3 regions of the Tetragenococcus halophilus genome follow, and region 3 is predicted to be linked to each of the others. Evidence: a T-box and tRNA genes for the amino acid it is inferred to sense, from the RefSeq annotation. Region 3 holds a T-box; the other regions hold tRNA genes.
The links. A T-box is a leader RNA that pairs with one kind of tRNA and senses whether it is charged. The one in region 3 lies ahead of argS (arginine--tRNA ligase), so its partner is inferred to be a tRNA-Arg.
Positions count from the first base shown of each region.

Region 1: it encodes a tRNA-Arg, which carries the amino acid that the T-box ahead of argS (arginine--tRNA ligase) is inferred to sense. The anticodon was not compared.
Region 2: it encodes a tRNA-Arg, which carries the amino acid that the T-box ahead of argS (arginine--tRNA ligase) is inferred to sense. The anticodon was not compared.

Region 1 is NZ_CP012047.1:1,793,495-1,804,566, forward strand. Features, by position in the region: gene AC806_RS08560 (mannose/fructose/sorbose PTS transporter subunit IIA) at 1-552, opposite strand, end outside; gene AC806_RS08565 (mannose/fructose/sorbose PTS transporter subunit IIB) at 579-1,076, opposite strand; gene AC806_RS08570 (sigma-54-dependent transcriptional regulator) at 1,262-4,075, opposite strand; gene AC806_RS08575 (GNAT family N-acetyltransferase) at 4,265-4,816, opposite strand; gene rpmA (50S ribosomal protein L27) at 4,900-5,193, opposite strand; gene AC806_RS08585 (ribosomal-processing cysteine protease Prp) at 5,214-5,549, opposite strand; gene rplU (50S ribosomal protein L21) at 5,574-5,882, opposite strand; ribosomal protein L21 leader region at 5,902-5,975, opposite strand; gene AC806_RS08595 (GNAT family N-acetyltransferase) at 6,128-6,745, opposite strand; tRNA gene AC806_RS08600 (tRNA-Arg) at 6,883-6,956, opposite strand; gene AC806_RS08605 (O-methyltransferase) at 7,085-7,768, opposite strand; gene proS (proline--tRNA ligase) at 8,107-9,543, shown strand; gene AC806_RS08615 (aldo/keto reductase) at 9,619-10,467, opposite strand; gene AC806_RS08620 (lipoate--protein ligase) at 10,522-11,072, opposite strand, start outside.
Region 2 is NZ_CP012047.1:1,496,025-1,507,096, forward strand. Features, by position in the region: gene AC806_RS07010 (alpha/beta hydrolase) at 1-320, opposite strand, end outside; gene secG (preprotein translocase subunit SecG) at 397-633, opposite strand; gene eno (phosphopyruvate hydratase) at 992-2,293, opposite strand; gene tpiA (triose-phosphate isomerase) at 2,390-3,145, opposite strand; gene AC806_RS07030 (phosphoglycerate kinase) at 3,187-4,377, opposite strand; gene gap (type I glyceraldehyde-3-phosphate dehydrogenase) at 4,495-5,496, opposite strand; gene AC806_RS07040 (sugar-binding transcriptional regulator) at 5,535-6,572, opposite strand; gene rpoN (RNA polymerase factor sigma-54) at 6,857-8,167, opposite strand; tRNA gene AC806_RS07050 (tRNA-Arg) at 8,225-8,296, shown strand; partial or broken gene AC806_RS07055 (ISL3 family transposase) at 8,465-9,792, opposite strand; gene rpoE (DNA-directed RNA polymerase subunit delta) at 10,025-10,627, opposite strand; gene AC806_RS07065 (YwiB family protein) at 10,712-11,072, opposite strand, start outside.
Region 3 is NZ_CP012047.1:2,316,155-2,327,226, reverse strand. Features, by position in the region: gene arcC (carbamate kinase) at 1-513, shown strand, start outside; gene AC806_RS11225 (Crp/Fnr family transcriptional regulator) at 535-1,227, shown strand; gene AC806_RS11220 (YfcC family protein) at 1,271-2,716, shown strand; gene AC806_RS11215 (MarR family winged helix-turn-helix transcriptional regulator) at 2,968-3,423, opposite strand; partial or broken gene AC806_RS11210 (YbaK/EbsC family protein) at 3,429-3,898, opposite strand; gene AC806_RS11205 (B3/B4 domain-containing protein) at 4,000-4,581, shown strand; gene AC806_RS11200 (IS4 family transposase) at 4,698-5,804, shown strand; gene AC806_RS11195 (GNAT family N-acetyltransferase) at 6,126-6,575, shown strand; T-box leader at 6,647-6,840, shown strand; gene argS (arginine--tRNA ligase) at 6,899-8,590, shown strand; gene ltrA (group II intron reverse transcriptase/maturase) at 9,187-10,509, shown strand; gene AC806_RS11180 (GRP family sugar transporter) at 10,672-11,072, shown strand, end outside.

The sequences.
Region 1 (11,072 bases), 520 kb from region 3:
CGCAACTTGCCCATGTAATAAACGAGAGTCAATACGCGCTAATACATATTCTATTTTACCATCGCCAACAACTGTTCCTTCAGGTAAGGAGCCTTTAGGTTCTTCTGGTGCGCCCGTATCGTCCGCTGCTTGATCATTACCTCCAGCTGGTGCCAGTTCTTCTGGTTTTATTTTGACCCCATCGGTTGCGCTAGGGATGATAGCCGTTGCAATTTGTTGGGCAGAGTCCATAGAAAGACGAGAAGCAAAAGCTTCGATCACCATCGGTAAATTCATGCCTGCTACGATGGTCCATTTATCTTTGTGTTCTTCAAACAAACTATTCGCTTGGTTAAATGGCGTACCGCCCCATAAATCAATCAAAAAAAGAATTTCTTCTTGATCATCAAATGAGTGAATAGCGTCTTCCATTTTTTTCTTTATATCATCTGGGCCTTCACTTGGCTTTAACACACAAGAAGCAACATTTTCTTGTTCGCCAAAAATCATGGTCGCTGACTCCAAAATACCATCGGCGAAGTCCCCGTGACTTGCTAGGATGATTCCTACCATTTTTTTACCCCCTAATTTACAATTTTTTATTGTTTTGTTCTTTCTTTTTTATCCAACAAATCAACTAAATTAATTTTGCGATCAGTTGGAACTTTGCGAACTTCCAATTCAATTCCTTGTTTAGCCAGATAATGAAAAGAAGCTTGGTCCTTTTCATCTACCGAAACAAAATTTGTCACCATCTGCTTCCCATTTTCAAAACGCATCCCACCGATATTTAATGATTTCAATACGATTCCTCCGCGCACTAATCTTTCTACATCTTGCGGATTGGTGAATAATAGCATAACTTTTTGTGATTGGAACAACGCACTATTATACGCTTCTAACATTTTAGTTACTGTCACGACATTGGCGTTTATTCCTGGTGGCGCAGCTTGTTGCAAAAGGAATTTGCTCAGATGGTCAAACGCAACAGTATCACTGACCACGATAATACGATTAATATCGGTTCGTTTAGTCCATGATGTAGTGACCTGTCCATGAATTAACCGGTCGTCTATACGCGCTAAACGGATATCCAAATTTTGACCGCCTCCTTAATTTCATTGATTTATCAGTTACCACACCTCCTTCATTCATTTAGAAGCAATTTATGTGCCAAAAAATAAAGATACACTACTTACATAACAGGATTTTAAAACAAATTAAAAAATACACTAAGAGATACAGTGTCGTTAGTGTATCTCTTAGTGTATTTTCAGCATATTTACTCTTTTTCTTGCCGTTTGATTAGCTCCAATAAGTAAAACTCTTCGGACACAGGGAAATTTAAATTTAAAACTCTGCTCAATGAGGTTACTTGAAGATGTAGTGCTTCATATTCTGAATTATTTTGCAATCCCACTTTCTCATCTTCAGATACTGTCAAAGGTTGTTGTAGCACTACTCGTTCGACCATCCCCGCTGCATGTAAAAGAAAATTAATACAAAAACCTTGTTCTTTTCTAGGGATTTGCCAATTATCCATAATTTCTTCAGTAAATTGCAATAAAGGTGCGATTAATTTCTGCGGATTTAAAAAAGTGAAGTTTTTTTCTAAATAATTCAGGCAAACATCTTTAGTCTCCACTTCGTTAAAAGATAGCGGCTCTTCAGAAATTAGCTTCTGATTATTTAACAATAATTTATCAATCAATTCATCGGTATTTTGTGTAATAAAGTTCTCCAATGTAATAAAAGGAGCTGCCAATTGCGGATCGACTACTCCAGTGGTTGCAATCACCTGATACTGCTGTTGAATTTTAGATAATTGTTGATTTAAATCCACAGCTGAAATAGTAAGGACCTCAATATCTGTCATTTGTTTTTTATTAAGCGTTGCTTGAATCATTTTCTTTATATGAACAGCCGTCCCCTCGCCAGAAGCACAAATGGCAAGGATTGCTTTAGGTAGATGGTTTTCTGTTAAAGTTGTAGGTAGCAAATCTAAACTGTAACCGTGAAAGTTTTTTAACGATTCATAAAGGTCGTCTAGACTGGTGCCAAAAACAGAAGCTTTACGAGCAGATTCTAATACAAGCGGTGTTGTTACCATATCAATTGTTCGAACAAACACCCCTGTGTCTCTTTGAATTTTTTCATTAAAGGTCACTAAAGAGCCCATATCTACCAATAACAAGACACCACTGCCTTCATGAACAGAAAGCACCGCTTGCTTTAGTTTTTCTAAAGCAATCTTAGGGGGCATATCCAAAGGCATATCCACTGCCGCTACTTGTTCAATATCTAATAATTGTTTCACCACATCCACCATACTCGTTGCTGTACTATTCCCATGAGCTCCTACAACGACGCCTATTCTTCCCACTTGAGAGGCACTTCTTAAAGAAACCAGCAAAACAGCCAAGTAGTAAATCTCGCTTTCAGGAATTAAAATATTAAACCATTTCCCAATATATTGTTGGATCTCTTTAGCTAGTTCTAGTTCTTGCGGATAAGCAGTAACCATTTCTCTAATATTATCATTAACTTCTCGCTTTTCACCTAATTGCAGTTTTTTAAGAAAAGAACTAATATGTAAGCTCATTGCGTAGACGAAATTAGATTGAAAATCATTTCCCAAACGATCGGTTACCATCGTATAAATCCGGTTGGTCAATTCAATAATTTTACGGTCAACAAACTCACTTAATTTATTATCTGCATAAAAAGAAAAACCGTGATCTTTATAAAATGATTTTAAATGAACATTGATATCGGTTGAAATAAAATGATTAATCGTTTCTTGATCGATGCCATCTGATTTTAATAACTCCGCTTTATCTCCGATAATATCATATAAATTATAAGGTAATTCATAAGAATCTGCTTGAATATTCAAGCTATCTTCATTGGGCTGGATAACTAATTTTGATTCAAGGTTTTGCGAAAGCTCTGTCGATGTCCCTCGATTATCAGCTAACAAAATTAATCCTGAACGGATCCCTTCTGGCACATCTTCAATAGTAATATCAATTTGTTCTTCATGCATATGATTCAAAAATCCTCTTGCACAAACAAGTTGAACATTTGATTTTAATTGTCCGATATTCCCATAACTAACACTACCAATTAATGCTTTAACCACATCTTCAGTTAATGAAATCGTACGTTGAATACGATGTGCTTCATGAGAAACCATTACCTTGACTAAATCAACTTTTTCAAAAGCAGGACGTGATACAAAAGAAGGTAGTTGAATGTTTATCGGTATTCGGCGAACAAAGGTATCCAAAAGCGTAGAATTAGGATCTTCGGTCGTCGCACCAATAATTCGAACTTCAGCAGAATGATGTTTGCCTGTTTCACCTAAACGACTATAAGTTCCATGATCCATAAAATAGAAAATCATCTCTTGACCTTCAGGCGGCAAACGGTGGATTTCATCTAGAAAAAGCATACTTTGATCAGCCTGGTCAATAACGCCAGTTTTCTCTTCATCTGCACCCGTAAAAGCGCCTTTGGCATAACCAAACAAATGGCTCATCAAAAGTTCTGGATTATTGGCATAATCGGCACAATTAAAAACAATGAGTTCTTTATTTCTAGCAATAACATTATTAGCTTTAGCAAATTGAAACATCGCATGAGCAAAGTAGGTTTTCCCCGAGCCTGTTGGACCTGTAATCAAACAATTCAACCCTCTAGGAGGATATAAAATCGCTGCTTTTGCTTGTTCACCAGCATTTTTCATACTACCGTTGATTCCAATAATATTGGAGAAAATATCCTCTCTTGAAACAAATGATGACTGAACATGTTGTGGTTGTTGCTTTTTTCGAGGTTCCCGTTCTTGTTTATAGCTTTTTACATATTTTTCTTCAGACATATCTTGATTTAAAAAATATTTAACTGGCCGACTGTCTGTTTTAATTATTTTCTCATCACGTACCAACTGATTTAAATCTTTACTAGCATTGCTTCTTTGAATAGCCAATGCTTGAGCAATTTCACTTGTAGTTACTGCCGTTGGCTCACTTTTCGTGCCAGAATTATTTTTTTGTGCTATGTATTGGTAAATTTTTTCCATTCTTTTATTCACGATTTTCACCTCGTTTCAAAACCCAAACAATAATTCCACATCATCTTTTTTTATTATACCTTCTTTTGTTCATCATTACCAATTAGTGTAAATAAATATATCCCTCGCTACTAAATTAATTGAAAAACAAAGATAACTAATTTTTACTTTAAAAGCTTTTTTCCTATTATACACTTAACAAATTGTCTCTTAAAATTCAGAAAACGGGATAAAGTCTCCTGGGTAACATAAATTTGTCTGAAGTGTTTTTTGCATCCAAATCACATCTAGCCAGCGGTCAAATTTATACCCTACATGAGGAAAATAACCAACTTGTTCAAAACCTTGTTTGATATGAAATTGCTCACTTTGTTGATTACCCACGGCAATAATTGATAACAGATTAACCACATGTTGCCTTTTTAATTGTTCTTCCAACACTTCATATAAAGTTGTCCCCACACCTCTATGTGCAACATCTTTTTTTACATATATACTAATTTCTGCTGTTAAATTATAACAAACACGTGAATTATAAGCACCCGCATAAGCATAACCTAAAATATTTTGTTTATTATCTTGAGCAACATAATAAGGATAATCAGGCAAAGTCTTAGTAATACGTGTAGCAAATTCTGCAACTTCTAGAACTTGCTGCTCAAATGAAATCGTAGTTTCTGCTACATAAGGTGCATAAATCGCTAGAATTTCACTAGCATCCTCAGCTGTCGCTTTTCTAATTGTTATTACATCATCCCTCATTATAAAACCTCCTAATAATAAAATCCTCTAAAAAATAAAACAGCCTGATTTCATTTTTAGAAATCAAGCTGTTTTGTTCTTATTTACGCTTCTTGAGCAACTGGATAAACAGAAACTCGTTTTTTTTCGCGGCCTAAACGTTCAAAACGTACAGTACCATCAATTTTTGCAAACAAAGTATCGTCTCCGCCTTTACCCACGTTAACGCCTGGATAAATTCTTGTTCCGCGTTGGCGATAAAGGATTGATCCGCCAGTAACAGTTTGACCGTCAGCACGTTTAGCACCCAAACGTTTTGATTCAGAGTCACGTCCGTTAGCTGTTGAACCGCCACCTTTTTTGTGTGCGAATAATTGTAAATTCATTGTCATCAACATACGATGCACCTCCCAAATTATTAAGTTGTTTCTAATTGAACATAGTCATTATATTGCTCTTGAACAGATTGCATACCAAGCAATAAGTTTTCTAATAATATCTGCACAATGTTGGATTGTTCTTGTGTATTGTCTGAAGGAACTTCGACGTATAAATAACCGCCATTTTCTTCCTCTGACTGAACAGTCGGCTCAATACCAGCTAATGAATCAATACCATTAACTGTGCTAATTGCTAAAACAGAAACCGCTGCACACACAATATCATATCCGTATTCACCTGCATTTGCATGACCTGTTATCTCATAGGAAGTAATCCTTCCAGAACTGTCACGCTTGAAAGTACCTTTAATCATTGTAAGCTCCTGCTTATACTTAAATTATGCATTGATTACATTGATCGTTACCTTAGTATAAGGTTGACGATGGCCTTGTTTACGGTGTGAACTTTTCTTAGGTTTGTATTTATAAGTGACAACTTTCTTTTGCTTGCCATGCTTATCAACTGTACCTTCAACACTTGCTCCTTCAACTAGTGGACTACCAACTTTTGTCGTATCGCCACCAACTAAAACAACTTCATCAAAGGTCACCTTTTCCCCAGCCTCAGCATCTAATTTTTCGATGTAGATCGGTTGGTTTTCTTCAACTTTATATTGTTTTCCACCTGTTTTAATAATCGCGTACATACCTGTGCACCTCCTTGAATAATAAACTTAGACTCGCCATCCCAAGCGGCTATCATAGCACTTAAAACTTGCTCAGAGCGGTTGTAGCTGTAGGAAAGCCCACAATTACAACATACTTACTTTATCAAAAAGCAAAGAATTCGTCAATGAAAAGTTGAAAAAAGACGGCTAACGCGAGTTGAAAAAGCTTAGTATTGTCTATAAAACATATTAGTATTTCTTTTATTAACTATATACTAAATACTTTAAAAGTCTTCACTATCAAAAGAAGCTAACACTTCTCTTTCTGAATCAGAAAGAGAAGTAAAATGAAATTCTTTTAATTTTATATTCTTTCTTATTAAGTCGAACGAGTCATTTAAACCGTTTTTTCTAGAACCAATATAATTATCGGTTAAAAATTCAAAACCAAAGTCACCATATAACTTTATAGCAGAAAAACTAGCTGCATGTGTATGTAAAATTATAGGAAAGTCCAGTTTAACTTCAGTTAAAACATAAGACAGTAATTGCCTTCCAACTCCTTTGTTGGCATATTGGTTAATCACTTTAAACCATTGAATTGACCATAGTCCTGCACTAATTTTCCATAAAAAACAAGTTCCTAAGATATTATTATTTACATCACAGATAACTTTACAAGCATTTAAAAATTCATCTTTTCTGTCAGAGAAATAATTATTATAATATTCATCTACTATATAACGATAATCTTTTTTATCTGCATAGGTATCAAAGTGAATTGTTTTCCATATTTCTATTTCCGATTCCTTTAAATTTCTAACAATATACTTTTTATCCAGTTCTTTAAAAGCTGACTTATTAAATTTTTTACATAACATAAAGATATTATTGTCTTCCAATTTCACACCTGCTTTGATTCCTTCAGTTTCTCATAAAACACATTGATTATAAATATTATTTAAAGAAAATTCGGCACATTTTTGATACAAAAAAAGCGATAAGCACCTATAAATCAAGGCTTACCGCTTATTAATAACGTCACAGGAGGGATTCGAACCCCCGACCGTTCGCTTAGAAGGCGAATGCTCTATCCTACTGAGCTACTGTGACAATGGTTTTGACAACAAAGATAATTATAGGAAAAGCTTTTATTAATGTCAATTACTTTTTAATGTTTTCCAAATTCTTTTGCATATTTTTCGAAATGGCAATGCCACTTATTTTCCAAATTGTTTTAGTTAAAGAACCACTTCATCTGCTTTCTTAGTAATTAACATCACCCCATCGCCTAATGGTACTAAAGAAGAGGTCAAATCTGGATGCTGGTTCACAGTATCTAAAAACTGATTTAATTTCTTATGGATTCCTCGTTTACCACGGGGAATTTCTTTTTCAGATTGTAGAATAGTCCCTCCTTGAAAAACATCATCGACCATTAAAACGCCCTCTTTTTTTAACAAACGCAGACAGTCAGGTAAAAATTCGATATATTTAGATTTGGCACTATCCATAAAAATAAAGTCATAGCTTCCTTTTAGCGTGGGTAAAATATCGGCTGCTTGTCCTTCAAGTAAGGTGATCTTATCTTCCAATTCTAAAAACCGGAAAGTTTCTTTGGCTTCTGCAATCATCTTGTCAAAACGGTCAATTGTCGTAACATGACCTTTATCTCCCACATATTGGGCCATTAAACTCGCTGAAAATCCAATCGCTGTTCCAATTTCTAAAACTTGCTGCGGTTTAATTTGTCCTAATAAAAATTCCATAAAAACGACTGTCTCATGTGGAATAATAGGAACGCCTCGCTTATTAGCATCTTTTTCTATTATATTTAATTTTCCTGTTAATGATTTTTGCTGGCTGCGCATATAATCCACTAGTTCTGCTTTAACTACTGGTCGATGCATCATTTCGTTTTGCATATTTGTCTCTCCTCGTATTTTTCACTTTTTTTATTATACGAATTTCTGTAAAAACCTGCAATCTTTTCTCAGTTTTCCCTTGCTTTTTTCTTTGTTTCCTATTAATCTTAAATCAGAAATTGGACTAGTAATAAAAGACACGCTTTTAGAGAACCAAAGCTCGGCTGAAACTTTGGTGCCCCTGTCTTTATGAACCTACCAAGAACAGACGGGTTAAAGCCCTTATCCTTTTGAAGCTGGATCGCATAAAGTGATCAATAAAGGTGGTACCGCGAAATGAACACATTTCGTCCTTTTTATAGGATGAGATGTTTTTTTATTTTACAAGGAGGAAAACAATGGCAGAACAAACAAACGACTTTACAGAGTGGTATTTACAAACAGTACAACAATCTGAGCTGATGGCTTATTCCGCAGTTAGAGGCTCTATTATTTTTCGTCCTGATGGCTATGAGCTATGGGAACATATTCAAGAAGAATTCAACAAATTTTTAAAAAAAGAAGGCATTCGTAACGCTTATTTCCCCATGTTGATTCCACAAAACTTTTTTATGAAAGAAGCAGATCATGTGGAAGGCTTTGCTCCTGAAATTCCATGGGTCACTGAAGTAGGTGATGAAAAATTAGAAGAACCTTTAGGCCTACGCCCAACTTCAGAAACAACGATTGGTAACGCATTTTCTGATTGGATTAATTCCTATCGCGATCTTCCTTATGAAATTAACCAATGGGCAAATGTTTTTCGTTGGGAAAAGAAAACATTGCCATTTTTACGTACATCCGAATTTTTATGGCAAGAAGGACACACCGCACATGCAACCAAAGAAGAAGCCCATAAGCGTACGATGAATGTCTTAGATGAATATGCTCGACTTTGCGAAGAATTTTTAGCTATTCCAGTTTATAAGGGGCAAAAAACGGATTCTGAGCGTTTTGCTGGTGCTGTTGATACCTATTCTGTCGAAGCGATGATGCAAGATGGCAAAGCTGTGCAGGCCGGTACATCGCATTATATGGGAACCAATTTCGCTGAGGCTTTTGATATCACTTATTTAAATAAAGAAAACCAACACGTCTATGCTCATACGACTTCTTGGGGCGCTTCTACACGCCTTATTGGTGCTTTGATTATGACTCATGGCGATCAAAATGGGCTTGTTTTGCCTCCTACTGTCGCACCCAATCAAATTGTTCTAATGCCAGTAGGACCTTGGAAGAAAAATCCTAGCGTGATGGAAAAACTAGATGAAATTTTCAGCGATCTAAAAGAAGCGGGCTATCGTGTACGTATGGATGATAGTGACAATACGCCAGGCTATAAATTTAATGAATGGGAATTAAAGGGGGCTTGCATCCGCATTGAATGTGGACCTCGTGACATTGAAAATGGCCATGTAATGGTCAAAAGTCGCGATGTAGCGGACAAACAAAAAGTGCCATTTGAACAAATCAATCATTTTGTAGCTGCAGAACTTGCTGCTATGACACCACGTTTATTGAGAAAAGCCCAAGAACGCATAAAAGAAAATGAATATTACAATATTGATAGCTTAGAAGAACTAAAAGCTCATATTGATAATTGCCAAAAAGAAGGAAAGCCTGCCGGGTTTGTATTAGTCGGTTGGGATGGTACTGAAGAAACAGAAGAAGCAATCAAAGAAGCGACCGGCTTTACGACTCGTAACATTCCTTTTGAAGCGCCTGTTAAAAAAGAGAAGGACATTGTGAGTGGAAAACCTGCAAAACATACTGTTTGGATTGCTCGAGCATACTAATTTTGTACACAAAAAGCGGAGTCTAGCTAGATTGCCTAAACTCCGCTTTTTTCATGTTGTTTTGCTTGACTCCTTTTAAATAATAGACAGAGTCTGCTTAGAAGTTGGTTTAGGAAACTCTTTATCCAGTTGTTTCATTTCTTCATCTGTCAACTGAATTTGGGCTGCTTCGATATTTTCGATAACGTGTTCTGGATTACTAGATTGCGGAATGGCTAATGTTTGACCTTTTCTTATACTCCAAGCCAGTAGCATTTGAAAAACCGTTGCTTGATGATTTTGTGCAATTTCTTTTAGCTTGGCATTAAAAGTCAATTGCCCTCCTAATTGATCACCTTCAGCCATGGGCGCATAGGCAATTAAAGGAAGTTGCTTTTCTTGCATAAAAGGCAATAAATCAAACTCGATTCCTCTTTCACCCAAATTATAGAGGACTTGATTTACTTGGCAGTTTTGACTATTTTCCTTTTGATACATCTTTTCTAGGTCTTTTACATCAAAATTAGAAACGCCCCACGCCTTGATTTTTCCTGCCTTTTTCGCTTCTTCCAGCGCCTCTATTGTTTCTTCAATAGGAACATTACCTGTCCAATGAAGTAAATAAAGATCCAAATAATCCGTGCCCAATCTTTTTAAGCTGTTATCTAAACTGACAGGCAATTGTTTTTTAGAAGCGTTCCAAGGATACACTTTTGAAATCAAAAATAGATCTTTGCGGTTAAAAGATTGAAGCGCTTCTCCTACTAAAAGTTCAGAGCCACCATCTCCATACATTTCTGCAGTATCAAGGACAACAGCGCCGTGTTCTATTCCAGTTTTTAAGGCTTCTAACTCTTGCTCTTTTTTAGCTGGGTCTTCTCCCATATGCCATGTACCTAAACCGATGGGAAAAAGTTCTTGTTGATTGATCTTAACAGTAGACATCTACATTCCGCCTTTCCTTTAAAAAGCCGCACAGCTGTTTATCACTTATTTAACTTAATAGATTAAATTAAATAAATCTTCATTTTTCATATCACCAAAGTATTTCTTGACATCAATGGCATCCACTACTTTTTTCAAATCTTCTCTTTCATATCTAGTACCGATCAGTTGGTCTTCTACATCTTTAATATCGCCTAGACCAAAGAAATCACCATAGATCTTAGCATTTGCAATTTTACCTTCTTTAACATTTAAACGTATATCAATTGAACCGATAGAAAAACGTTCATAACGTTCAACGTTAAACTCGGGTGAGTGTCCATAATTCCAGTCCCAGTTTCCATAATATTTATCGGTATATTCTTTAATATTTTTCCAATCATCTTCTGTCAGTTCATAAGTATTCACTTCATTCACAGAGTCCACGCCAAAGATTTTCACTAAAATTTCGTTTCTAAACTCTTCAGTCGTCATATCTTGGTTTTTTTCAGGCAAGAAAGGCTTAATATTAGTTACTCGTGAGCGAATCGACTTAATCCCTTTTGATTCAATTTTATCTTTACGAACCTTTAAAGCATTGGTTACTTCGTTTTTATCACTATCAA
Region 2 (11,072 bases), 820 kb from region 3:
TTTTTCGTTAATGCATCCATTGACATGATACCACCCATAGACAATCCAAATACAGCAAGCTGTTTATAGCCTTTATTTTTCAAATAATCAATAGCAGTTTGGGTATCTTGTGCCCAAGCATCAACTTCTTGGTCTAAAATATCTTGCGGGTCCAATGTTCCATGACCTTTAAACATTGGCGCATAAACTGTGTAGTTTACTTTTTCTAAAAAACGACAAAGCATACGAACATCATTAGGACTTCCAGAGTAGGCATGTAAAAAAATAACCGCTCTTTTCCCATGTTCTTCTAGTAATGGTTTAGGTAAATTCATCTGCATTGTTTAACACCTCTTTTTTATTTTACCATAAAAAAAGAGTTTGAGAATAATGCTCAAACCCTTTGCTAACTATTTTCTATTGAGAAGATAACAATACTAAAACAAATAACAAAACCATCCAAATTGTACCTAGTATTGCTGTTGAACGTTTCATAACCGCCTCAAAACCTCTAGCCTTTTGTTTGCCAAAAAGATTATCTGCACCGCCAGTAAAAGCACTGGCTGCACTATTTTGTTTACTTGGTTGCAGCATAATTGTGATAACTAAAATGACAGAAAGCACTAATACTGCACTTAATATTAAACTGTACAAGCTCTTATCCCTCACCTTCGTTTGTTATCGTCTAGTACACTTTAGCATAATTTTATGCGCTTGGCTAGTGTTAGATAATTGTTCAAAGATAGAAAGTGGAAATCTACTTGATCTCCCTTTAGTCAAAGAATATTTCTTTCAAGTGCTAGCTTTCTTAAATTTTTGACAGTCCAACATAGGGCGTCTATCCGAAATTCACTTTCCATGTTTGAAAAGGTGGGGTGTATTTCTTTGCTACGCTACCTAAAATCCTAAACATAAGGGTTTTTAGCTGCTTTATAAAATAATGAAATCCAGATCTTTCTTCTCATTAAAAAAAGCTGAGACATTTTAGTCCCAGCTTCTCTAATTCTTTAATTTATTTATTAGCTAAGTTGTAAAAGGATTTTAGTCCTTTGTATTGTGCAACTTCACCTAATTGGTCTTCAATGCGTAGTAATTGATTGTATTTAGCAATACGATCAGTACGTGACAATGAACCTGTCTTGATTTGGCCAGCATTTGTAGCCACTGCAATATCAGCAATTGTTGTATCCTCTGTTTCACCAGAACGATGAGAAACAACAGCAGTATAGCCAGCTTCCTTAGCCATTTCAATAGCATCAAAGGTTTCTGTCAATGTTCCAATTTGGTTAACTTTAATTAGGATTGAATTGGAAACACCCATATCAATTCCTTTTTGAAGGATTTCAGTATTTGTAACAAACAAATCGTCTCCAATCAATTGAACTTTATCACCTAGGCGATCTGTAAGTAATTTCCAACCATCCCAGTCATTTTCGTCCATTCCATCTTCAATGGAAAGAAGAGGGTATTTGTTTACTAATTCTTCAATATAATCTGCTTGTTCAGCTGCAGAACGTTTAGCACCATTAGGACCTTCAAATTTTGTATAGTCATAAACGCCGTCTTCATAAAATTCAGAAGCGGCCACGTCAAAACCTAAATAAACATCTTTACCAGGTGTTAAACCAGCTTTTTCGATAGCAGCAACAATTGTTTCAACTGCATCTTCAGTTCCTTCAAAACGAGGAGCAAATCCACCTTCATCACCAACAGCTGTTTCTAAGCCACGTTCACTTAACAAACTTTTCAAAGCATGGAAAGTTTCTGCACCCCAACGTAGCGCTTCGCGGAAAGTTTTAGCGCCTACTGGCAAAATTTTGAATTCTTGGAAAGCGATTGGTGCATCAGAATGAGACCCACCATTAACGATATTCATCATAGGTGTAGGCAATACTTTACTATTGAATCCGCCTAAATAGTGATATAAAGGAATTTCTAAATAGTCAGCAGCTGCACGTGCAACAGCAAGTGATACACCAAGAATGGCATTAGCACCTAATTTTCCTTTGTTTGGGGTACCATCAAGTGCGATCATTGCTTTATCAATCGCCGTTTGGTCACGAACATCAAAACCAATAACTGCGTCAGCAATAATGTTATTTACATTATCAACTGCTTTTGTTACACCTTTACCTCCGTAACGGTCTTTATCGCCATCACGTAGTTCTACAGCTTCATGTTCACCTGTTGAAGCACCAGAAGGAACAATACCTCTTCCGAAAGCACCGGATTCTGTAAATACTTCTACCTCAACAGTTGGGTTTCCACGAGAGTCTAGGACTTCGCGTGCATAAACATCACTAATAATTGACATATACTTGTCTCTCCTTTTGAGTATGATTAATCTAAGAGTTACCTCTTATGACTTTATTTAATAATACTATAATTTAAAAGATTTATAAACTCTGTATTATTTTGCTGCCTTAACTAAGTCTAAGAAAGAATCAGCTTTCAAGCTAGCACCGCCGACCAATGCACCATCAACATTTTCTTTTGCCATATATTCAGCAATGTTTTCTGGTTTCACTGAACCGCCGTATTGAATACGTACTTTTTCAGCAGTATCTTCATCAAACAAGTCCGCTACCTTTTTACGAACAACGCCACAGATTTCATCCGCGATTTTAGCGTCTGCAGATTTACCAGTACCGATTGCCCAAATTGGCTCATAAGCGATAACCATATTAGCTACTTGTTCTTTAGATAGTCCAGCTAAATCTTTGTTGATTTGGCCTTCGATCCATTCGCTTGTTTTACCTGCTTCATAAGTGTCTAAAGTTTCTCCACAGCAAAGGATAGGAAGCATGCCATTATCAAAGATTGCTTTTGCTTTTTTATTGATCTCTTCGTCAGTTTCATGGAAATATTCACGACGTTCAGAGTGACCAATAATAACATAGTCAACACCTAAATCTGCTAAAGCATAAGGAGAAGTTTCTCCTGTGAATGCTCCTGAATTTTCAAAATAGCAATTTTGTGCAGAAATTTGTAATTCAGTTCCTTGAGCTTCATTAACCAATGTTTCTAAAAATAGCGCGGGTGCACCTACAACAGAATCCACTTCTTTATTAGAAGGGATTTTGTTTTTTACAGCTTCAGCAAAATCTTTTGCTTCTTTTGCTGTTAAATTCATTTTCCAGTTTCCCGCAATAATCGGTTTGCGCATATATGAACACTCCTTTATTTAACCTAACTAAAAGTTAAAATTTATTTATCATTAATAGCTGCTAGTCCTGGCAGAGCCTTACCTTCTAATAATTCAAGGCTTGCGCCACCGCCAGTTGAGATATGTGTAAATTTATCAGCAAAACCTAAACTTTCTGCAGCTGCAGCAGAATCTCCGCCACCGATGATTGTTGTTGCGTCTTGTAAACTAGCAATTGCTTCACAAACGCCAATGGTTCCTTTAGCAAAGTTGGACATTTCGAATACGCCCATAGGTCCATTCCATACGACGGTTTTTGCGTCCTTTAAGATGTTGCTAAAGTTCTCGACTGTTTTGGGTCCGATATCTAAGCCCATTTGACCTTCAGGAATAGCCCCTTCATAAGTTTCAGTAGCTACATCATTAGAAAACTCTTTAGCTGTTACAGAATCTACTGGCAAAACTAACTTATCTCCAGCTTTTTCAATTAGAGACTTGGCTAAGTCAACTTTGTCTTCTTCAACCATTGAATTTCCAATATCTTCGCCTTTTGCTTTATAGAAAGTATAAGTCATGCCGCCACCGATTAAAATTTTATCAGCTTTTTCGATTAAGTTTTCGATAACGCCAATTTTATCTGAAACTTTTGCGCCACCTAAAATAGCAACCATTGGACGCTTAGGGTTGTCTACTGCTTCGCCGATAAATTCGATTTCTTTTTCCATTAAGAAACCAGCGACCGTTGGAATGCCTGTAGAAGCAATTCCTACGTTTGAAGCATGAGAACGGTGCGCTGTACCAAAAGCGTCATTTACAAAAACGTCTCCTAATGAAGCCCAGTATTTTCCAAGCTCAGGGTCATTTTTACTTTCTTTTTTACCTTCGATATCTTCAAAACGAGTATTTTCGAAAACGACGATTTCTCCGTTTTGCAAGTTATCGATTGCTTGTTCTAATTTTTCCCCACGCGTTTCTGGAACAAATGTCACATTACGGTCTAAAAGTTCACCTAAGCGATCAGCAACTGGAGCTAAAGATTTGCCTTCTTTATCTTCTTCTGTCTTCACACGGCCTAAGTGTGAAAACAAAATGGCTTTACCGCCGTGTTGAGATACATATTTAATCGTTGGAAGTGCTGCTTTGATTCGAGTATCATCTGTGATGGCACCATCTTTTACTGGCACGTTAAAATCTGCACGAACCAATACTTTTTTTCCTTTTAAATCAACATCTTCAACTGTTTTTTTAGCCATGGATCTGCCTCCTAAATAACAATTTCTTAAAAAAAGCGGAGAAGCGCGTCGCTTCCCCGCTTTTATTTCTTAAATTCAAATGAATCATATTAGCAAGTGAATTTATTCAACAACGGCTTATAAAGTTGTTGCAAAATATTCTAACGTACGAACCATGTTTGAAGTAAATCCATATTCATTATCGTACCAAGCAACAGCTTTAACTAATTGTTCCCCATTTTCGCCTTCCATAACAGCAGTTTGGGTAGCGTCAAAGATAGATCCAGCAGCATAGCCGATAATATCAGAAGAAACAATATCGTCTTCGTTATAAGCAAATGCATCAGATGAAACTTCTTTCATTGCTGCGTTTACTTCATCAACTGAAACTTTTTTGTTCAATACGCCGTATAGGTTAGTGATTGAACCAGTAATTGTTGGCACACGCAAAGCAGTACCATCAACACGACCATTGATTTCTGGAATAACTTTACCAACTGCTTTAGCTGCTCCTGTTGTTGCAGGTATAATGTTTGCAGCACCAGCACGGCTCTTACGTCCACCTGGAGCATCTTGCAAGTTTTGAGTAGAAGTATAAGAGTGAACAGTTGTCATTAACGCACGGTCAACGCCAAACTTATCATTTAACACCTTAACAACTGGTGCTAAGCAGTTTGTTGTACATGAAGCAGCTGAAACAATGTTATCTTCTGCAGTGATTGTTTCATGGTTTACACCATAAACAACTAATTTAGTATCTTTTGATTTTGCTGGTGCTGAAATCAACACTTTTTTAGCACCTGCATCAATATGAGCATGAGCGTCTGCTGCATCAGTGAATAATCCAGTACATTCTAATACTAAGTCAACGCCATTTTCTTTCCAAGGTAATTGACTAGGATCTTTTTCAGCATATGCTTTGATATCTTTACCATCTACAACTAGCGCGTCTTCTTTAACTTCTACGCTGTATGGGAAACGACCTTGTGCTGTGTCATATTTCAAAAGATAAGCCAAGTCTTCGTTGTCAGTTAAATCGTTAATTGCGACAACTTCTAATTCATCGCTTGCTTCTAAGATACGACGTAAAGCTAAACGACCAATACGTCCAAAACCATTAATTGCTACTTTTGTTGACATAATGTGATTTCCTCCTTATGAAAACCAAAAAATTTATTTTAAAGGGTTACCCCTCTTAAAATCTCATTTGCTGCGGCTTCATCAGTGATGAGCCACGTTTGTTGCGGCGCATTTTCCATATACGCCCGAATTGCTTTTGCCTTAGACTTTCCTCCGGCAACAGCAAATATATAAGGAATGTCCCTTATATCTTTTAATTGTAGACCAACTCTAGGGATTTTGTAAACTACTTTGCCATCTTCATCGAAAAAATACCCAAAAGATTCCGCGACTGCATTTTTTCTTTTCAACATAAGAATTTCTTCTTCCGTCATTTTACGGCGGGCCGCCATATGTAAAGCTCGCCCGATGCTGTGAATCACACATTTCGCCTGGTTGATCAAGTTAAGAACATCTACGATGGAAGGTTCTTTTAACAATGAATCATAGGTTATAGCACTCAATTGTTCTGGGACAAAAAGCGCCCGATAATCACCTTGTGAACGAGTTGCCATTTCAGCACTTACTGAATTAGCTTGCACATTCACCGCTTCACCGATTCCGCCTCTGGCAGGGACAAACAAATTTTTACGCTTAGCGCTTTTAAGATTGGTTAATTGCTTAGCGGCGCGCGCCATTGTTGTACCACCCATCACTGCAATAATATTTTCACCATTAGGTAAATAATTATGCAAAGCTTCATCTAACAAACGACCAAATTCATCCACAACCTTTTTTTGTTGGTCTGAATCGCCGCTTACGATGATACAACGTGCAATACCGAAAATTTCAGCTAATCGTCTTTCATTTTGTTGCATGCCAAAAAGCTGATCCATTGTATCGCCTAATTGTTCGTAGACTTCTTCGCCTTTTTCCGTCAAGCGCATTCCGCTTTTGGAAGTGGCAATTAAATCAAGCTTTTTCAACAAGTCGGTTTCTGTTCGCAATACACGTTCTGTCAAAGCCAAACTTTCCGAAAGACTTCTTCTACCGATAGGTTGCATCCAATAGATACTTTGTAGAATCCGATATCTTTCCTGCAGTACATATAATATGTCTGGCGCGATTGCTTCAATCAATTGTAGTTCACTAAGCATATAATCCCTCCGTGGGACATTAATCGACCAGTATAGACTTAAAACGACCCGTATATTGTAAAAAAAATCAAGCTTGTGTCAAAACTCAATTCCTTACGTTTTTATACTATCATTTTCTGCATTATTTGGCAACTAATTGTCGTTTATATTTCTAATAATTCGGTCACTACATGCGCTCCGCTCTCCTAGTACTGTTCATCAGCTACTCTCAGCTCCCCTTGGTCGCTGAATCGTAGTGATTCACAGCAAAAAGCCATGTTTTAATTACATAGCTTTTTGTGGGTTCAATCGTATCTTTTTCGTTTTGATGAGCCAGCAATATTTAATGCGTCCCGGTACTTAGCAACTGTCCGGCGAGAGATCGCGATGCCTTTATCTTTCATCAATTCTGTAAGTTTTTGGTCAGAGAGTGGCTTTGCCTTATCTTCTTGCTCTACCAATTGTTGCAATAAATGTTTAGCATCATTGGCAGAACTTTCATTAGAATTTTCGCCTATTTTTTTGCTGAAAAAAGATTTTAATTCAAATACACCAAACACAGTTTCCAAATATTTTCCATTTACAGCACGACTCACCGTGGACTCGTGGATTTCTAATTCCTCAGAAATATCTTTTAAGGTTAAAGGTTTTAGCGGACGATCCTTATCTAGAAAAAAGTCCTTTTGATGAGAAACGATCGCCTTTCCTACACGATAAATGGTATCACCACGTTGTTGGACCGTTTTTTTTAGCCATTCATAATCTTGTTGCTTATCTTTTAAATACTTGAGAACTTCTGGGTCTTGGCTTTTTTCCATTCGTTCAAAATAATTTTGTTGAAATTTGATTTCTGGAATACTTTTTCGATTTGATAATACTTTAAGCTCTTGATCGTCTATTTTCACAGTTAAATCAGGAATAATAAACAATCCTTCAGTAGCGCCGTAGATAGCTCCTGGTGTGGGCGTTAAATTTTGAATATAATCAAAAATCTCTTGTACATCGCTTAGAGAAATGTCGAAATTTTTTGCGATTTTTTCCCATTTACGATCTACTAATTCTTTAAACATTTCTTCTAATACAACGTAAGCTAAATGCGGAGCAGAATTATCCCGTTCTGTTTGTAACATTAAACACTCTTGCAAATTACGCGCCCCTACTCCGGCTGGATCTAGCTGCTGAATCAATGTCAATGCATCTAGTAATTGGATCGCAGAACCACCCGTTTTTTCAGCAGCCTCTTTTAATGAAATTTTTAAAAAACCGTTCAAATCAATATACTCAACTAAATACAAAACCAGTTGACGTAAATACGTATCTCGATAGTTTAAATGAACTTGATCAATTAAGTGTTCAAACAAAGAAATAGAGTTATCTGGGATCTGGCTAAGATAATTCATCTCTTCTCCTGAAGATTTACGAGGTTTAGAATAGTTTGAAGAATACGATGGTTCCATAACTTCTAATAAAGGATTTTCCAAAGCTTTGTTATCGATATAATCAATTAAATCTTCTGTATTATATTGCAAAATTTGAATTGACTGCTGCAATTTTTGCGTCATCGCTAATTTCTGTGTCTGGCTTTGTTTTTGGGAAAATTGCTGTTCAAATTTCATTTTTATTACCCCTTGTTTTTTTTCTTAAAATTCGCTAAACTATGTAAGGTAGCTTTGGCACCATTAGTGTAGTGGATATCACACAAGATTCCGGTTCTTGAGACGGGGGTTCGACTCCCTCATGGTGCGTAAGTTTTATTACTTTAAGTATACGCTATCTTGGAAAAGATTACAAAATGAAGTTTTATATACATGAAAGGATCAAGCAATGAGATTTTATAGGCTCTTTGTCAAATAGTGTTGTTTAAGCAAAACCTTTATAAAAAGAAGGACTTCGGTTCTTCTTTTTTTGTTATTTTATAAGATCTCAAGAAGCCCTTGTTGAATAAGCACTCGCTTACGTAGATGATTAAAAGAACGAAAGCCAAAGGCAATCCGTTGAATTACTTTAATCAAGTTGTTTTCCCTTCAAGTTTGCCGTTGGAATACGGTTGAGTAAAAGATAAGGTAATTTCTTTACGGTACTTTTGGAGGTGACGTAAGGATTTTTTAAAGGGTTCTTCTAATAAAGGCGACAGTTGATCAATGATAGCGAAAAATGGTTGCGCTTTGCCGTTCTCAAAAGCGTCAAGCAGATCTTGATAAACATCATAAGAAGCCTTAAGCACGGGATCAATGGTTAATAAGTAATCCACAACTTCCGATTCCGTCACATATTTTTGGCGAAAAAGAGGGAACTGTTTCAAATGGTCGTACCCCAAGTTTTTATGCTTTTTTTGGAGCTGTTTCCAGTATTTTTTTAATTTGCGATAATCCTTCATTTGTTGGGCGCTCTTTTTGTCCAGCTGGTTCATCGACCGAATCCGCTGCTGGTTAAAAGCTCGAGAAATCTGTTGGATAATGTGGAAATGATCCACAAGAATCTTGGCCTTCGGAAATACTTGAGGGATCATTTTTCCATAAGCCGAATTCATATCCATAACCACATGTTGGACTCTTTTCCGCGCTTGTTGAGTAAATCGTTGAAAGTAAGCAATCAGTTTGAAATTGCGGCGATCGTCCAAGATATCGATAATTTTTCCTGTCTGAGCGTCACTGAAGATAAAACACATGGCTCCTTCACAGTCCTTCGTGCCTTTGAATTCATCGATTAGCAAATGTTTCGGTAAATGGTTGGGATTGAATTTAAGTCCTTGATAGAAGGTATCCAATACGCGTTCCACGGTTTTAAATGAGACCCCATAGCGTAAAGCAATATCTTTCATCGATAGTTTTTTCTTCAAGTCTATCGCAATGGCAAACTTCAAGGCTTGCGAAATATAACAGTCTTTGGCGATATAATAGGTCCTGGCACTAAAAGTATGATGACAGGATTTACAATAAAATCGTTGCTTAAATAAGCGTAAAACGCTGGGCACTTCCTGATAAAGAATTAATTGAATATCCGAAGCCTTTGGCGAATGTTTAATAAGAAGATTCTCTTCATTTATGAGGCCACAACATTCGCAAGCTTTCGGGGTGTAGGTAAGGACACCGTAAAAGACATTCGTCATTCGATGATGAATGGGTTCTTTTTGAACTGCTTGAGCGGAAAAAAAGATGTGAGGGTCCTTAATATTGAGTAAGTTTTTAAGGCCTACATCTAGATTTTGATCTTTAATTTTGATATCTTTGTATTGAAGCATTTGTTTTCTCCTTTTATTTTGGTGTCCAACTTAATTATAAAGGAAACAAATGCTTTTTTGTTATATAAAAAATTAGTGTTATTACTAATTTTTTTAGTAACAACACTAAATATTATAGACCCATTTTATATCCGCTTTGCTTGATCCTTTTTTCTATAGAAAAAACGCTAAGATATACTTCGCAAAGTTTATATCTTAGCGTTTAAAATTTAAAACGAGAAGCGATATTTTACTAGACTTGTTCTTCGTCCTCATCATCGTCGGTTTCTTCATCGTCGTCATCAACAACGGTTAAATCCTCTTCGATATTTCCTGGTAACTCTTCTTCATCATCATCATTTGAATTATCAGCACCGATTTCTTGTAAGTCCGAATTGTATTCGGCAATTTCTTCATCATCATCGTCATCATCAAAAAGATCATCGTCGTCAGCTGCTACTAAATCAGTATCTTCAGGATCGTCAGCGTTATAGTCAATAACATCTTGATCGCCACCAGCAAAGGCGTTAACCTTATTAGGCGCACGACGTCGCGTTTCATCTTCATCTTCTAGACCATGAGTAACTTCTTCGTTAATCGAATCAAGCGCATACCATGAACGCAGACCCCAACGGTTCTCACCTAATGAAATAAAACTTCCATCTGTGTTCAAATCCGTATAAAATTGAGCCAAAGAAGTCCGAATTTGACTATCTGGAATACCTAAATACTCTTGAGTAGCATTTACTATATCAGAAAAGTCCATGACTTCGCCTTCTTGTTCTAAAATAGCATGAGCAACTTCAACCATCGATAAATCACTTTTATTTACATTTTCAAATACATTAATTTTCAAACAGGACACGTCCTTTCAAATCTAAAGTCAATCATACAAAACTGTCTTAAAAAAAGCAATTTTTTATGAAAAAAATTTACGAAACTAAGCAGAAAATTCTAATAGCAAATCATAACTACCCACTTTTTGTTCTGCCATAAATAAATCATATGCAACTGTAACTTTCCCAGACATTGGATGATCATTTAAAGTAAAATGCAAATCTTTAGTATAAGTCGTTAAAAAAATTGTACCATAGGGAGTTTTATAAGTTGTTTCAAAACTTTTTCCGTAGATAAACTTTAATCGTGAATGCGTTTCTCCTGAGCGTGTCAGTTGAACAGCTCCATCAGGGAAAATTTTCATCGTAACAGGTACTGGCGACATGCCATCTTCTTGTTCTTCTTTGTAACGAATATAAAGAGTGTTTCCCATTCTAATCACTTGTCCACTAATATCAAACAAA
Region 3 (11,072 bases):
GAGGAAATGAAATCTGGAGCAACTTTTAAAGAAGATGCAGGCCGAGGTTGGCGTAAAGTTGTACCTAGCCCTAAACCCACTGATATCCATGAAGCAAGTACAATTAATAAGCTAGTAAATAGTGATGTTGTTACGATTTCATGTGGTGGTGGTGGCATCCCAGTTGTAGGAAAATCTTTACAAGGCGTAGAAGCTGTTATTGATAAGGATTTTGCTTCAGAAAAACTAGCTGATTTAGTTCAAGCTGATACTTTTATCATTCTAACAGGTGTAGATAATGTATATATAAATTATGGCAAAGAAAATGAGAAAAAATTAGAACAAGTAACAGTTGCAGAATTAGAAGAATATAAAGAACAAGGTCATTTTGCACCAGGTAGTATGTTACCTAAAATTGAAGCTGCTATCTCGTTTGCGAATAATAACCCGGAAAAACAAGCGATAATTACATCTTTAGAAAATTTAGGTAAAATGGAACAAAATGAGACTATCGGTACCGTTATAACTAAATAAAAGCTTTTTAGGAGAGTTAAAATGGAGATAGAAGAAGTGATTACGAGATATAATAAATACTTTCAATATTTTTCTGATCAAGAAATTAATTTGATTCAGCGTAATAGTTTAGTGAGAAATTACCGGAAAAGGCAAGTATTGTATAGTCCAGGAGATAGCAGGTCTCATCTTTATCTTTTGAACTCAGGTACAATTAGAATTGAAAAATCCGACATCAACGGGGAATTCATGTATTTACAGTTCATACCTAGCGATGAACTGTTTCCCTTAATTGGATTGTTTTATGATGAGACTTATACCTTTTCAGCAATCGCGCAAACGGATATTGAAGTCGTTATTATACCAGTAAAATTCTTTGAGCAACTTCTTAGTAATAATGCGAAACAATTAGTCAAATATTTACAGATACAATCTGAGGCCTTAAAAACTAAAAATATGAAAATTCAAAAGGGCATAATAAGTAATACTTATGATCGTGTTATTACTTCTCTTGCAATTTTATTTAGTGATTTAGCAGAACGGAATCAACGGACCGGAGAAATAGAACTTGCCTCTCCGGTAACGATTACGGATATTTCGACAATGAGTGGTACAACTCGGGAGACCACTAGTAGCATAATTAAACAGCTCGTTCAATCAAAACTGATTCGCTATAATCATAAACGGTTGATTTTCTTAGACAGTACTTTTTTTGTTGAACGACTAACAAACTAAAAAGAAAGAAGGTCGGACACAGTCTCTAACTGTGAAAAATAAAATGGCAAAAAAAAAGAAAAGAAAAGAATTATCGTCATTTAGTATTTTATTTATTATTCTTATTGCTTTAGGTATACTAACAATAATACTAAATGGTCAGACATTTTCTCCGCAGACGGTCGATGGCGAGACGGTTAATCAAGTAGTTGGCGCTAAAATATCAGATATTGTGATGGCTCCATTTAATGGTTTCCGTGATGCAATTGAAATTAGTGTGTTTATTTTAGTGCTAGGTGGTTTTTTGAATATTGTTACTCAATCAGGCGCACTTGAATCTGGCATACAAACGGTGGTAAAAAAGTTAAAGGGAAATGAATTAATTATAATTCCCATTTTAATGGTATTATTTTCAATTGGTGGATCTACTTATGGTATGGCTGAAGAAACAATTCCTTTCTATAGCTTATTAACTGCTACGCTAGTAGCAGCAGGTTTTGACACAATTGTTGCTGTAGGTACTGTGTTACTCGGTTCTGGCTCAGGGGTAATTGGTTCAACTGTTAATCCATTTTCAACAGGCGTAGCAATGGATGCTTTGAGGGGAATCGGTATTCAGCCTAACACAGGGGTCATTTTATTAATAGGATTTATGCTTTGGGCTGTTTCTACTGCTTACTCTATTTTTATTGTGATGCGTTACGCTAAAAAAGTAAAAGAAGACAAGGGTTCAACAATTCTTTCACTGCAAGAACAAGAGGATATGAAAGAAAACTTCGGGCAAGAAGATAAAAAAGATTTGTCTTTTACGAAACGTCATAAAATTATTTTATCTATCTTTGCATTTTGTTTTCTAGTTATGATTGTATCATTGATTCCTTGGGGAGATTTTGGGGTTACGATTTTTGATGGATGGACTTCCTTTTTAACAGGAGAAAGTTTCGGCGATTGGTATTTTGGAGATTTAGCAATGTGGTTCTTCATTATTGGTCTAATTTGTGCAATTGTTGGAAGATTCTCTGAGAAGGAAACAGTAGATTCTTTTGTTGAAGGTAGTAAAGATATGTTATCTGTTGTTTTAATTATCGTAGTAGCGCGTGGTGCTTCAGTATTAATGTCTACTACCTATTTAGATCTATTTATTTTGGATAAAGCTGCAGGGTTATTACAAGATTTCTCTCCAATTTTATTCGTAATTGGTGCTTATGTATTGTATTTAGGTCTATCTTTCATAATCCCTTCTACTTCAGGTTTGGCCTATGTTTCTATTCCTGTTATGGGTGGATTAGCAAATAACATAGGTTTAAGTCCAGATGTGATGGTTATGATTTTTGCCTCTGGTTGTGGTTTAATTAACCTAATTACGCCTACTTCGGGTGTTGTAATGGGTGGATTGGAAGTATCAAAAGTAAATTACTCTACTTGGATAAAATTTATGCGTAAACCAATAATTGTTTTAGGTGTTTTGAACTTACTTATTTTGATTATTTCAATGCTAGTAGCTAGTTGATTATTAAAAAAACTTGGGTGTTCAAATAAAGGTACCCAAGTTTTTTTAATTTAGTACTTTATTGCAGTGACGCAATTGAGAATAAATTTTTAATGATTATATTAACAAAATCAGCCAGTACTTTCGTAAAAAAGTTGCTGGTTTTTTTGTAATAAAAGGTTTTAGATAATCTATATTAGTTTATAACTTGCTACTCTAACTTTCTTTTACTAATGTAGATGAGTTTTCTAATTAGCAAGAATAAAACAGTTCTATTCGTAATTTCTTTTATAACCTTGCCGAACAAAGTCCCAATCGAATGAAACATTTGAGCTCACTATTTTCAATAAGTTCAATAATTGCTTTTGTTCTTTTAAGGAAAGATTAGCTAATGCTTGTTTACTTGAATATTTCTCTTCTCGTTGCAGATAATCATGTAATTTTTCTCCCTTTTGTGTGACAAAAAGGCATCGAATTTTTTTATTTGTTGAATCAGCTTTTTTTAAAATCAGCTGCTCCTGTTCAAGATGTTTTACTGTTTTAGCTACAGCTGTGCGATCATTTTTGACTAACTTGGCTAAGTTATCATTGATAATACCTGGGTTTTCATAAATTCTACTTAGATAAAGGTATTGCCCTTTATTCAAATGGATATCTTTAAATTCAACATTACTAATATAGTCTAAGGCGCGTGCGATGTTTCCTATTTCTCGTAAAATTTGAGACAATGATTTCACTCCTTGGGATAAATGTAGTATTTATTTTTAAATAAACCGATAATAGTAAGCAAATCTTTTGCTAAAATAACCATTGTTTGGTCTGGTCTACCTGGAGCAAAACTAATTTCTCCTGGTTAAATAACTCTTCGTCAACAATGATCGTGATGTTTGAATCATAGCCTAGCGGGGAAACAGCGCCAGCTCTTTGTCCAGTTGTCTGTTCCATTTCATTTTTTGCAACAATTTTTAATCGTTTTCCTGTTAATTGGTGAATTTTTTTAAAATCCGCTTTTTTTGTTGTGAAAGTGAAAAAGATATAATATTTGTCATAGGAATCTTTTAAAAATAAGCTTTTTGTTTCAGTACCTGAGAAACCCTTTTTTGCTTTAACAACTAAGGCATCCTCGTTACTGAAGATTTCTTGGTGTTGATATAATTCGTAATACAACCCTTGTTTATTTAATGTAGTTACCAAATTTAGCATTGAAATTCCACCTCTTTTTACTACAGTACAATAATAATGTTGAATATTCAACATTATTATTGTACGATTAATGAAAAATATGACAAAGGAGTTAACTTAATATGAAGCAAAAATTTATTGTGAGAGATTCATTCTGGGAGCTTTTCCCAGAAACAGAAATTGCCGTTTTATTAGCAGATGACGTGAGTAATCGTTCATACGAAAATATGCCTAAAGATCTTTTAAAACAAGCAAATTCACGTGCAATAAAATGGGTAGAAGAAGATCCTATCAGTGCAAATCCGGTTATCAAAGATTGGCGAACGGCTTATCAAAGATTTAAAACTAAAAAAGGCGCACGTTGTGCTGTTGAAAATTTGTTGAAGCGTGCTAAGCAACAAAATGGTGTCAAATCAATTAATCCTGTAGTAGATATCTATAATTCCGTTTCCTTAGAGTGGGCTTTTCCTGTTGCTGGAGAAGATAGAGATTTTCTTAAAGGAGATCTTGAACTAACGATTGCACAAGGAGGAGAAATATTTGTTCCAATTAGTGAAGAAAGGACAGAAGAAGCACTTACAGGAGAAGTAGTGTATAAAGATTCTGAGTCTATTATTAGTCGTTGTTGGGCTTGGCGAGATAGTGCTCGCGTACAAGTTACAGAAGATACTACAAATTTAGTTTTTTATATGGAAAATCACTAGTGGTGCATGAAACATTTTAAATTCACTCATTATGTTTCACACTATTTCCATCCATAAAAAAATCCTTTATACTGGTCTTGGATGACTTATCCAAGACCAATACAAAGGACAAACACATGGATAAGTATAAAACAATTTCAGCTTTTAATAAATGGCTTTCGAACATAAATTTCAAAAATTTACCTTTTTCTATTCGTGAGAAAATTTCGCAAGCCGACAAGTATCATAAAAAGTTTGATTTTGAACACTTTTTGAAAGTGTTTCTCTATGGCATCGACAATGAGTGCGAAAGTTTACGTGAAATAGATACAGCGTTTGTTTCGCCTGATCTACAACAGACCATGGCGTTAGATTCGATTAGTCATTCGCAGCTTTCCCGTGAGCTCGCCCAGATGGATGACGAAATTTTGTGGGCGATCTTCGCCCAATTACTGGAGAAAGTACGGTCAAAAATACCGGTGACCAAACGAAACGCACTCTATCTCGTGGATTCTTCCACCTTTCCGTTAAATACCACTCGGTACCCTTGGGCGGACTTTCGCTCAACCAAAGCGGGGATCAAACTGCACTTAAAACTCTGTTTTATGGATAAAGAACACTTGTATCCGGATCAGTTTGAAGTCACGAATGCGGTAGAACATGATGACAATCACTTAGAAGTTTTTGTCAATCAACCGGAAGCGACCTATATCTTTGATCGTGGCTATATTGATTACGAGCGACTGGACGAGATGGAAGCTGACGGCTACTTTTTCGTCACAAGAGTGAAGAAAAACGCCAAAGTTCATGTCCTAGAAACTTATGAACCTTCTCAGAGTAAAAACATTTTGCGTGACCAAATGGTAGTGTTAGGCACTCAGGTTTATTTCACTTCCCCGTTTCGCTTGGTCACGATTCAGGATGAAAAAGGAAAACAATTACGCTTTGTCACCAACCGTTTTGATGTGACCGCCCAAGAAGTGGCCGACATGTACAAAGCGAGATGGCAAATTGAACTATTTTTTAAGCATATCAAGCAACATATGACGATTAAAAAGCTATTTTCACACAGTGAAAAAGGGGTAAGCAATCAAATCATTCTCGCCATGATTGCCAGTCTATTGACGTATTTACTCAAAGTAGAGACAGGAAGTAAGAAATCCCCGTTCCAAATCAAGCGCCTATTAAAACATCTGCTTTTTCAACCTTTTGAAGAATTGTGGGTATTACTCGTTCCTACGTGACGAAATAGCATTTGTCGTCGTTGCAACAGTATTCAGATAAATAATGAAAAAATTTTTTCTGGAAAAGTCATCCCTTGCGTAAGCATTTGATTTTTTTGTCATTTTTTAGAAAAAGTTAAAATCTGAATATTCTGATTATATTAATGCACCACTAGTGATGGAAAATATAAACCCTGAACGTAAAGCTGAACACAAACAGGCCATTCAGTTATTACAAAGTAGGCTAAAGCAATACCTATCCATTGAAACCACTTTTGGTCTAATCACAAAACAACAACCAGAGATAACGCTTTGATTTTACTTAGAAAGAGAGTGTGTAGTTTGCAGACAAAGATAAAAAAGTTTTCTGAATTAACTCTTCATCAATACCATTACTTAATGGCAAACCGAGTGGCTGTGTTTGTAGTGGAGCAAGCTTGTCCGTATCAAGAAATTGATGCTATTGATATGCAAGCCTATCATTTTTGGTTAGAGGATGAACAAGCTAACTTACTTGCTTATGCTCGTGTTTATTCTGAAGAACATTTGGTTCATTTCGGTCGAGTACTTGTTAAAAAGAAAGAACGTGGGAAGGGTCTAGGCAAAGAGTTGGTGCGACAAATAATTGAATGGATCCAAGTTTATTTTCCCGGGGGAAAAATGCATATTGAGGCACAAACTTATTTATATAATTTTTATACTTCGTTTGGGTTTGAAGCAGTATCGGAAGAATACTTAGAAGATGGTATTCCTCATATTAATATGGAAAAAAATGATTATGCGACTTCTTAATAGAAAAGGTTGTTAAAGAAGTCATACTGGTAAAAGATAAGAAAGTTTGTTATAATCTTCCTAAATATTATAAAAAATTAGAGATCAAGAGATTATCTTTTCAAAGTTCTTATAAGCGAGTTCGGAAATGGTGGAAGCCGAATGGATATGAAAAGGGAAACGCACTTGTGAAATTTTGCTTAGCAAACGGAGTCTGCCGTTACCAGATAGAGTTGGTTTGAAAACAAACAATAAGAGTGGTACCGCGGGAAATCTCGTCTCTAGCGTTTAAAATGCTAGAGGCTTTTTTTGTGGAAAATAATAAAGAAATTTGGAGGATATAAATGAATAATAAAGAAGTTGTAGCAAAAATAATCTTTGATGTCGTACACGATGATTTAACACTTGATCAAGTAGAGTATCTACTAGAAAACCCTAAGTCAGCAGCACATGGTGATGTGGCTTTTCCTACGTTTTCTTTGGCTAAGATTTATCGTAAGGCCCCGCAACAAATCGCCAGTGAATTAGCTGAACAAATTGACGATACTGCTTTTGAAAAGGTGGAAGTTGTAGGCCCTTATATAAACTTTTTCATGGATAAGAAAAAAGTTTCTCATGATGTATTAACAACAGTGATCGAACAAGGCGAACATTATGGTGATTTTAATATAGGCAATGACGATAATGTGCCTATTGATATGTCTTCACCTAACATTGCCAAACCTATTTCTATGGGGCATCTTCGTTCAACGGTAATAGGAAATTCAATTGCACTTATTTTGCAAAAAGTTGGTTATCAGCCTGTTAAAATTAATCATTTAGGTGATTGGGGCACCCAATTTGGTAAGTTGATCGTAGCTTATAAAAAATGGGGAATAGAAGAAAAAGTACGTAATAACCCCATTGAGGAGTTATTGAATCTTTATGTTGAGTTTCATGAAAAAGCTGAAGAAGAACCGGCATTGGAAGAAGAAGGAAGAGCTGCTTTTAGGAAGTTAGAAAATGGCGATCAAGAAGCTGTTGATTTATGGAAATGGTTCCGCTCAGAATCGCTAAAAGAATTTGATAAGATATATGATATGTTAGGAATAACTTTCGACTCTTACAAAGGGGAAGCTTTTTATGAAGATAAGATGGATGAAATTGTTGAATTGTTGGAAGAAAAACATTTATTGAAAGAAGACCGAGGCGCTGAAATCGTTGATTTGTCTGCTTATGATCTTAACCCTGCTTTAATTAAAAAACGTGATGGCGGTACGCTTTATATTACGCGGGATATGGCAGCTGCTTTATATCGTAAGCGTACTTATGACTTTGCGAAGTCTTTATATGTGGTAGGAAATGAACAAAGTTATCATTTTAAACAATTAAAAGCAACATTAAAAGAAATGGGTTATGATTGGTCAGATGACATGATCCATATTCCATTTGGATTAATTACAAAAGATGGTAAGAAATTATCTACACGTAAAGGTAAAGTGGTTCTTTTAGAAGAAGTTTTAAATGATGCGATCCAGTCAGCACAAAATCAAATTGCTGAAAAAAATCCTTCTTTAGAAAATAAAGAAGAAATAGCCAAGCAAGTAGGTGTAGGGGCTGTTATTTTTCATGATTTAAAAAATGATCGTTTGAATACATTTGATTTTACTCTAGAAGAAGTAGTACGTTTTGAAGGTGAAACTGGGCCTTATGTACAATACACTTATGCTCGCGCAATGAGTATATTAAGAAAAGCAGGGTTTACCCCAGATAAGAATAAAAATTATGCTTTAGATGATGAAGGAAGCTGGGAGATTGTTAAATTTATTCAAGGTTATCCTGAGATGGTTTTAGAAGCGGCAGATAAATACGAGCCTTCTGTTGTAGCTAAACACGCAATTAGGTTGTCTCAAGCATTTAATAAATATTATGGGAATACTAGAATCTTAGCTGAAGACAAACAACAAGAAGCTCGCTTAGCTTTGGTATATGTGGTAACAGTCTTGTTAAAAGAGGACCTACATTTATTGGGATTGCAAGCTCCCGAGAGGATGTAAAAAATGATCATTAAATAAAAGTGTATTTAAACTTACATTTTGTAAACATTATTATTTAAAAGATAGCAAAAGCATTGAAGCGCTGAGTAGCTTCGATGCTTTTTTATATGCATCGAAATTTTTGGTGCGCTCGGCATGGGCGATAACTTGGTGGTGAAAGTCCACTACAGGCTTGGCAGTAGGAACTGTTAGCCAAAAGCAAGGGTGTCCACTGCGAAGTGGAATCTGAAGGAAGCTGGAGGCAAACACTCGCGCTGACGAACAGAAACCTCATAGGAAGGCTGGATTGGGACGGATGAGCTTGCCAAACAAAGCAAAGTCCAATACTGCCCGAACCCCATACAGTAAATGAGGCAGCGGCATGAGTGGAAGGTTATCACTCCTTACCCGAGGATATCTATCTAGCGACAGCTGTCGTAGTAATAACGAATAGATAGAAGTCAGCTGAGGTCATAGTAGGGAAAATGTACCGAAGGACCGAACAATATTCATACAAAGTATAGATTGGAGGTTAGAGGAAGCAAAGAAGACAGAAAACAACCATAAGGTTGGCAATCTACAGAGGGATAAGGTGGAACCTGAAAGCGTATGTAGATGTGTCGAGTTATCCTCTAGGAGAAATGAAAGAAATGTATCGTAAGTCTTCATCTTTGATGAAGTCCGTTGTAAGAAAAGAAAATCTTAAGACAGCCGCAACAAGGGTCCGACGTAATAAAGGAGCCGCTGGTGTCGATGGTATGGCTGTGGATGAAGTAGAAGACCACATTGAGAAGTTGTATGCGCCACTAAGGCAGAAATTGCTTCAAGGGACCTACCAGCCACAACCGGTCAAACAAGTCGAAATACCGAAACCCAATGGTGAAAAACGCCAATTGGGAATCCCATGTGCGCGTGATCGCGTAGTTCAACAAGCGATTCGACAAGTCATTGAGCCCATCATTGACCCATATTTTCTTCCACAAAGCCACGGATTTCGCCCGAATAAGGGAACACACACTGCTTTGAAGCAATGTGTCGCCTATTATGAGGAAGGCTATAAAGTGGTGGTCGATTGTGACTTGAAACAATGCTTTGACACACTAAATCATGACAAGCTCATGTATCACTTAGAGCAGTTTATTCAAGATAAGGCAATTCTCAAGGTTATTCGTAAGTTCTTGACGAGTGGTGTGATTAACCTGTCTAGCGAATACGTAGAAAGAAAGTCGGGTGCACCTCAAGGGGCGGTCTTATCGCCTCTTCTCTGTAATATTTACTTACATGAACTGGATAAAGAACTTGAGAAAAGAGGACACCAATTTGTTCGTTATGCCGATGACTTCGTCATCTATGTCAAGTCAAAACGTGCGGGCGAACGAGTGTTAAAAAGTGTGACCCGTTTCATTGAAAAAGATCTTAAACTCATTGTTAATCAAGACAAGAGTCAAGTGGGGGCACCAACGCGTTTAAAATTCTTGAGCTGTCTGATAATGAAAGTCAATGGCACCTGTCGTTTTATCCCTACCAAAGAAGCCAAGAAGAAATTCAAAGCCGAATTGAAACGTCGAACAAGCCGTAAGCGTGCGGGTGATTTTCGAACGATCATAGAGGAAATCAATCAAGTCACGCGTGGCTGGATAGGCTATTTCGGATTGGGATTTATTCGAGGTTTTATTCAAAAGGAAATTGAACCATGGTTACATCACCGCATCAGGCAGCTGATCCTCAAACGTTGGAAAGTTCCCAAAACGAAAATAACGAAGTTATTGTCTTATGGTTTAGATTTAAACGGCGCCAAGAAAATCGGATCCTCTAGAAAGAAATATTGGCGACTGTCCAAAACGTCTGAAGTTCATCGGACACTTACAAACGAAAGACTCCACCGATGGGGCTTAGTTTCACTAAGCGCCTTGGTAGAGTCTGCTTACGCAAGATATTGAACCGCCGTATACGGAACCGTACGTACGGTGGTGTGAGAGGTCGACTAGCCAATTAATGGCTAGTCACCTACTCGATTTCTTTTATTTCAAAAGCGTTAGCATGACTTGTGGAACATTTTTTGAAAAATAAAATAAGTATAAATAACGGGAGGTCTTTTATTTATGGGTAATATTTTACTTGCGCTTGTACCCGCAGTAATGTGGGGGATTCAACCCTTAATTTTACAAACAATCGGTGGAAAAACTTCAAATCAACAAATGGGAATGTCTCTAGGGGCATTGATCTTTTCTATTGGTGTTTTATTTTTCCATCAACCTGTGTGGTCATGGCATTTAATACTTGCTTCATTTGTCTGTGGGTTAGCCTGGGCCTTTGGTCAAATTACACAGATTGAAAGTTTCCATATTATCGGAGTGTCAGCTGCAATGCCAATTTCAACCGGCATGCAATTGATTGGAGTAACGTTATTCGGTATTTTTTACTTCCATGAATGGACAAGCACTATGGACTATGTATATGGGATCAGTGCTTTGATCGTTATTATTCTTGGTGTATTTTTTAC